DNA from 2 places in the Nocardioides sp. zg-1228 genome. Region 1 is predicted to be linked to the other one. Evidence: riboswitches for the same ligand, from Rfam matches in the RefSeq annotation. Region 1 holds a riboswitch; the other holds the start of a gene.
The links. A riboswitch is a leader RNA that binds a small molecule or an ion and turns the genes downstream of it on or off. The one in region 1 is predicted to bind cyclic di-AMP.
Positions count from the first base shown of each region.

Region 2: another riboswitch for cyclic di-AMP. It lies ahead of JX575_RS12080 (C40 family peptidase); the one in region 1 lies ahead of JX575_RS13940 (C40 family peptidase).

Region 1 covers NZ_CP070961.1:2,892,572-2,895,968, reverse strand. The annotation lists gene JX575_RS13950 (phosphatase PAP2 family protein) at 1-717, opposite strand, end outside; gene fabG (3-oxoacyl-ACP reductase FabG) at 851-1,618, shown strand; cyclic di-AMP (ydaO/yuaA leader) riboswitch at 1,727-1,920, shown strand; gene JX575_RS13940 (C40 family peptidase) at 1,924-2,553, shown strand; gene JX575_RS13935 (DUF3048 domain-containing protein) at 2,709-3,397, shown strand, end outside.
Region 2 covers NZ_CP070961.1:2,502,414-2,505,810, forward strand. The annotation lists gene JX575_RS12075 (hypothetical protein) at 1-446, opposite strand, end outside; gene JX575_RS12080 (C40 family peptidase) at 532-1,521, opposite strand; cyclic di-AMP (ydaO/yuaA leader) riboswitch at 1,548-1,707, opposite strand; gene JX575_RS12085 (hypothetical protein) at 1,825-2,031, opposite strand; gene JX575_RS12090 (NYN domain-containing protein) at 2,097-3,338, opposite strand; gene JX575_RS12095 (hypothetical protein) at 3,349-3,397, opposite strand, start outside.

The DNA of each region.
Region 1 (3,397 bases):
GGCGACGCGGTCGCTGAGCAGCAGGTCCTGCACGTCGGTGTTGAAGGTGTGGGGCAGGTCGGCGAACTGCTGGGGCCGCGAGTAGACCGGGCCGAGCGAGGGGACCAGGTAGTAGACCGCCACGCCGAGCATCCAGTTGAACGACACCGCCGTGACGTAGAGCGCGCCCGCGGCCGAGCGCCGGGTCCACACCAGCGCGATCGCCAGCGCCGCCGGCACCAGCCCGATCCACAGCACGTAGACGCCGGACAGCACCCACGCCGCCCACCCGGTGCCGAGCACGTCGTGCAGCACGCCGGCGGGGTCGTGACCCAGCCAGAGCAGCCGGTCGAGGCGCGCCAGCTCGGTGTCCCACAGCCGGTCGTCGACGAAGGGGAGATAGCCCTTGAGGTTGCGGAAGGCGACGTAGGAGACGTACCAGGCCGCGAGGCCGCTCACCGTGAACCACACCTGGTCGCGGGTCCAGCGGTCGCGGAGCACGGTGCGCAGGGCCGTCCACGCCCCCGGGCGGGGCGTGGCCCGCGCACCGGCCACCCACCGCGGCACCGCGTCGAGCAGGACGGCGAGGAGCACGATGAGCGGCAGCCGCACCCACGTCGGGACCGAGACGCCGTCGGGGTCGCGCACCGGCAGGTCGTGGGTGGCGGCGACCGCCCACGTGGCGACCGCCATCGCGGCCGCGACGCCCATCGCGCCGCGGAAGTCGCCCCGTGCCATGGCTGGCAGGCTAGGGCACCGGACGACGGCGCGCGAGCGAGATGCACCGGATCTCCCCACCGCGGGGGAGCCCCGCCCCGGCCCACGCACTACCCTCACGACAGACAGCCGCCCAGTCCTGAGGAGTCACGAGATGGGTCGATTCGACCGCCGCGTAGCCGTCATCACCGGAGCCGCCCGAGGCATCGGGTTCGGCATCGCGCAGCGCCTGGCGAGCGAGGGCGCCTCGATCGCGATCCTCGACCTCGACGAGTCCGCCGCCCAGGAGGCCGCCGGCCGCCTCGACCTCGCCGAGGGTGCGCGCGCCGTCGGCATCGGCTGCGACGTCGTCGACTCGGCCGCCGCCGAGGCCGCCGTGCAGCGGGTCGTCGACGAGCTCGGCGGCATCCACGTGCTGGTCAACAACGCCGGCGTCACCCGCGACAACCTGCTCTTCAAGATGACCGAGGACGACTGGGACATCGTGATGAACGTCCACCTCAAGGGCGTCTTCAACATGACCAAGGCCGCGCAGTCGCGGTTCGTGGAGCAGAAGTACGGCAAGATCCTCAACCTCTCCAGCGTCTCGGCGCTGGGCAACCGCGGCCAGGCCAACTACTCGGCCGCCAAGATGGGCATCCAGGGCCTCACCCGCACGCTGGGCATCGAGCTCGGCCCCTTCGGCATCACCGCCAACGCCATCGCACCGGGATTCATCGTCACCGAGATGACCGACGCCACCGCCCGCCGGCTCAAGATGGAGCCCGAGGAGCTGCAGCGGCTCAACGCCGAGGCCACCCCGGTGCGGCGCGTGGGCCAGCCCGAGGACATCGCCGCGGCCGCGGCGTTCCTCTGCAGCGACGAGGCGTCGTTCATCACCGGTCAGACGTTGTACGTCGACGGGGGCCGCAAGCTGGGCTGAGCCCCTCCTCCGCGTGAGATCGGCCACGATCCCTGCCTCAGGGGTCGTGGCCGGTTTGGATCTGCCCGGTCGTCCTGTCACGTTGGAGGAGGTCGAGAGACCCAACCGTCCCGGAGTACGCCGAGTCCTGCCCGGCCGGGACGACACCCCCGACAGCACCAGGGCAGGAGTGGGGGACCCACAGGTTCCAGCGCCGGTCGTCGACCGGCTCGGGGCGAAGCCACCGGACTCCCTCGGAGGACGGGGCGGGGCACCTTCCTGCCCTAGCCCGACAGCTCACCTCACAGGCGTGGAAAGGAACAACCATGCCTACGACCACTCGTGTGGCGCGAGCCTGCGCGCTCGCCCTCGCCGGGCTCGGCCTCGCCGGATCGACGATGAGCGCCCTGCCCGCCACGGCCGCCCCGGGCGCCGGCCAGTCCGACCGCACCACCAGCACGCGCACCACCAGCGACGACATGAACCGGAGTCCCCAGGACCGGAGCTCCCACGACCGGAGCGCCAAGCGGACCCCGCGCAAGCACGCGCGCACGTCGGCGCGCCTCAGCGCCAAGCGCCGCGTCGACAGCCGGGTGCTGGCCGCCCGCAACATCGCCATGCGCCAGCGCGGTGACGCCTACGCGTACGGCGCCGCCGGGCCGGACCGCTTCGACTGCTCCGGGCTGATCCGCTACAGCTACAGCCGTGCCGGCTTCGCCGTGCCCCGCACCTCGCGCGCCCAGGCGGCCCACGCCCGCCGCATCGCGAAGGGCAGCATGCGCTCCGGCGACCTGATGTTCTTCTACGGCGGCGGCGGGGTCTACCACGCTGCGATCTTCCTCCGCTGGGTCGGCGGGAAGGCCCAGATGCTGCACGCCCCCGGCACCGGCCAGCGGGTCCGGGTCGCCACGGCCTGGACGCCGAGCTGGTTCGGCGGCACCCTGCGACGCGCCTGAGCGGGCCGCCACCCGGGCGACAGGCTCGGATTGGTAGGCAGTTCCTGCTGATCTACCCTGTGGCGCGCCTTCCCCGATCAGGGAGGGCGCGCCTCCAGACTTTCCAGATGCCCCCGCGGGCCCAGGCCCGGCACCCCCGTTCGATCGGAGTCACCGTGCGTCACCGTCGTCCCACCTCGTCCTTCCGGGCCGTCGTCGCCACGCTCGCAGCGAGCGTGCTGGTCCTCACCGCGTGCAGCGGCGGCGACGACGAGCCGACGAGCGGATCGGCCTCGGCCGAGCCGAGCCCGTCGGAGACCACCGAGGCCCCGCCGGAGCCGAGCTACTGGCCCCTCACCGGCCTGGAGCGCAAGGGCGACGCGCCCAAGCACCCGGTCCTCGTCACCAAGGTCGACAACACGTCCTCGAGCGCCCCGCAGGTCGGGCTCGGCTCCGCCGACCTGGTCGTCGAGGAGCTCGTCGAGGGCGGCTACACCCGGCTGGCGGCGTTCTACTACTCCCAGGTGCCCGGCTCCATCGGACCGGTGCGCTCGATGCGCGCGAGCGACATCGGGATCGTGCCCGAGGGCGCCACCGTGGTGACCAGCGGTGCCGCAGCCGTCACCATCAAGCGCATCAACGGTGCCGGGATCCCGTGGATCACCGAGGGCGACGCCGGGGTCTACCGGGACACCTCCCGCTCGGCCCCCTACAACCTCTTCGCCCGGCTGGGCGAGATCGCCAAGCGCGTCAAGGCCGACGAGGAGCCGCCGCCCTACCTGCCGTGGGGCGACGCGGCCGACCTGCCGAAGGGCGCCAAGGCCCGCACGCTGACCGCCGACTTCGGCGCCCACTCGACCAGCTG
Region 2 (3,397 bases), 390 kb from region 1:
GTCACCGACAGCTTCGCGCGCAGCCAGAGGGGCAGCCGGACGCCACCTCCCGCCTCGCCGCCGAACCCGGCGATGCCGAGCCGTGCGCCGTCGGGCGCGAAGCGCACCAGCACCTCGGCGCGCGCCGGCGCCTCGTCGTAGCCCCGGACCCGCCACGTCAGCTCGGCCACCCCCGTCCACGACCCGTCCGCGGCCACCGAGCCGCGCTGGCGGACGTAGCGCGCGCCGACCTCGGTGAGGACGAGCGACCGCGCGTTGGTCGCGACGGCGGACAGCAGGGCCTCGGCCGCAGGCACTCCGGGGGGCGCGAGCCGCGTGAGCGCGGCGGCGTCGCGCTGCTCCACGCCGTCGACGAAGGACGCCAGGGCAGCGGCTGCGCCGGCCGGGCTCGCGCGTGGCCCCCCCACCGGCCGCGGCGGGGTCACCTCGTGGCGCACGTCGCGCACGAGGACGAACGCGATCGCGGCGACCAGGCACAGCGAAAGGCCGGCCGCCCACAGGAGTGGACGACCGGCCTTCGCGAGGTGCGTGTCAGCCAGGGCGGACCGCGCCGACGTAGGGCATCGAGTGGAGGCCGGAGACGACGACCCCGGTGCCCGGGTTGGCGGCGTGGACGATCATCCCGTTGCCGATGTACATGCCGACGTGGCTGATCGGGCTGTAGTAGAAGACCAGGTCGCCGGGCTGCAGGTCGCTCGCCGCGATCCGCGGGCCCGAGCCGAACTGCGCGCTGGAGGAGTGCGGGAGCGACACGCCCGCCTGCGCCCAGGCACGCATGGTCAGGCCGCTGCAGTCGAACGCGTTCTCGCCCATGGCGCCGTAGACGTAGGCGTCGCCGACCTGCGCCATGGCGTACTGCACGGCCGCGGCGGCACGACCCGAGGCGGGCACCGAGCTGGGTGTGCGCACCGTGGCGCTGCGCGAGGCGAGCATCCGCTCGCGCTCCTCGGCCTCGAGGTCCGCGAGGAGCTCCTTGGCCTCGGCGAGCTTGTCGTCGACGGTGTCCTTCTCGGCGCTCAGCTGCTCGGTCAGCTCCGCGATCTCGTCGGTGCGGTCGCTGGTGGCCTCGCGGCGGATCTCCAGGGCCTGGAGCTCGGTGTCGTAGTCGGACAGCAGCGAGGACTGGAGGTCGTTGAAGGACGACATGGTCGAGAGCGAGTCGAGGAAGGCTCCCGGGTCCTCGGAGACGACGATCTGGCCCATGGTCGAGATGCCCTCGCCCTCGAGCTGTCGCACGACCGCGTCGGAGACCTGGTCGCGGACGGCGTCGAGCCGCTCGTCCTGGCGCTCCTGGTCGGCCTTGAGGCCGCGCAGGTCGCGGCGGAGGTCGGCCAGGTCGAGGCGGGCGTCGTGCAGGCGCTCCTGGGCGGCCTCGGCCTCGTGGTAGAGGTCGTCGACGCGGACCTTCACGTCATCGATGTCGGGGTCGGCCTGCGCGGGGGTCGCGGGCACGAAGGCGATGGCAGCGATCGCGGAGAGACCTAGAACGGTCGCACCAACTCGCTTGCGGGTGTGAGCCACGAGCGGGGGAACTCCTCGGGATGTCGTACGCCTACCAGGTGAGCTGACGGGTTCGGCACGACTGGCCTACCCCTGCTCCTCGTGCCGCTCGCGCGACACGCCTCACAGGGGATTCACCCCAGGGGAAGTGTGGTTCCCCGGCTCGTGGACCACGGGTGATGCGGGGGTGTGGTCCACGACTCGGCGCGACGTCCGCGCGGGCCTGGTGACCCACTGCCACGGACGTCAGCCCACACCATAGGCCGCTCATGGAGCCGTCGCCAATCTTCGGGGCAATCGGGGACGAGCGTGTCCTGGCGAGCCTCACGCCGACTCGATGACCGGGCCGGCCACCGGCTCCACCAGCCGCAGCGGCGGCACCAGCCCTCCCGAGGCGAGCACGTCGAGCGCGGCCCTCTCGTCGTCGTCGATGGTCAGCTCGGGCGGCGGGCCGAGGAGCACCGTCACCACGCAGTCGTGGCAGTGCAGCCCGCGCACCACGCAGGTGTCGCAATCGATCCGTGTCGTCATGTCCCGAACGGTGACAGGGGCCACCGACAACGCCGCGGGGCGCCGAGGCGCACCGGCGTGTCGGGCTAGGAGCCGATGAGGGCGAGCAGTGCCGAGACGGGCATGGTGCGGGCGCCCTCACGGGTCACGTCGCGCGCCACCGCCCGGTCGCCGGTCACCACCACGACCACGCGGCCCCGCGGTTCGGCCGCGACGAGCTGGCGGATCACGTCATCGGCGATGACGCCCGGCGGGCTGAAGACGACCCTCACGCCACGCGGGGCCGGCATGGCCGTGCGCACCGTGGACTCAGCGGCGTCGAACACCACTGTGGTCTCCGCCCCGGTCCGCGCCACGAGCGCACCCAACGCCGCGACCAGCCGGCTGCGCTGGGCCTCGAGGCTCGCTGTCGGCCACCTCTCCTTGGTGACGTTGTAGCCATCGATGACCAGCCGCGCGCGCGGCATCCCCAGCGTCTGCTCGAGGAGCGCCGGCGTGGCAGGCGCACTCGAGGCCGGCGGGCCGGCGACGCCTGCGAGCGCCGACTCGACCGCGTCTCCGGGACTGCCCGTAACGGCCGGGAGGGCCAGCTCGCGGCGCAGGCCGGTGGCAGCGTCGACGACCGCGTCGAGGAGCAGCCGGGCCCGGACCGTCGCGGCGTCCCGGTCGGATCGGGCGTCACGGCGGCTGGCCGCCAGACCCGACTCCGCCTCGTCGAGCTGGGCGCGCAGTCGTCGTACGTCGGCCTCGGCGGCGCGGGTCGCCCCCTCGGCGGCCGCGATGGCCTCGTCGCGGGCCGCGTAGGCCGCGTCGCGGGCCTCCTCCGCGGCGCGCAGCACGCCCCGGGCCTCGCCGAGGCGCCGGCGCAGCACCGTGTGGTCGGCCTTGGCGCGCGCGAGCTCCTCGCGGTGCTCGGCCCGCACCGAGGTCAGCTCTGCCTGGAGCGCGGCCACCTGCGCGGTCAGGCGCGCGTGCTCGGCCTGGACCTGCTCGTCGCGGACCTCGTCGCGATCCAGGGAGTCCGCGACGTCGGCGACGACGGCCTCCCACCCTTCTTCCCTGGCCAACCACGCTCGCGCGGCGACGTCGATCGGGTCGTCGGGTGCGGCCGGCAACGCGGCGACCTGGACGGCCGCGTGCTCGCGGAACGCGCCGTCCTCCAGCGCCGACCAGATCGCGGCGGCACCCAGCCGGGCACGCCGGGCGGGCGCGAAGCCCGCGACCTTGCGCAGCGCCGGGGGCACCGGCGTGACCGACGGCAGGACGGCCGACACCATCGCGACCACACGCAGGCGCAGCCGCTCGGGCAGTGCTGCGGGTCCGGTCACGGGGGTCTCGTCACCCGGCGGCGGGGTCGCCGGCGGTGTCGGCGGAGGCGCGGTCGACG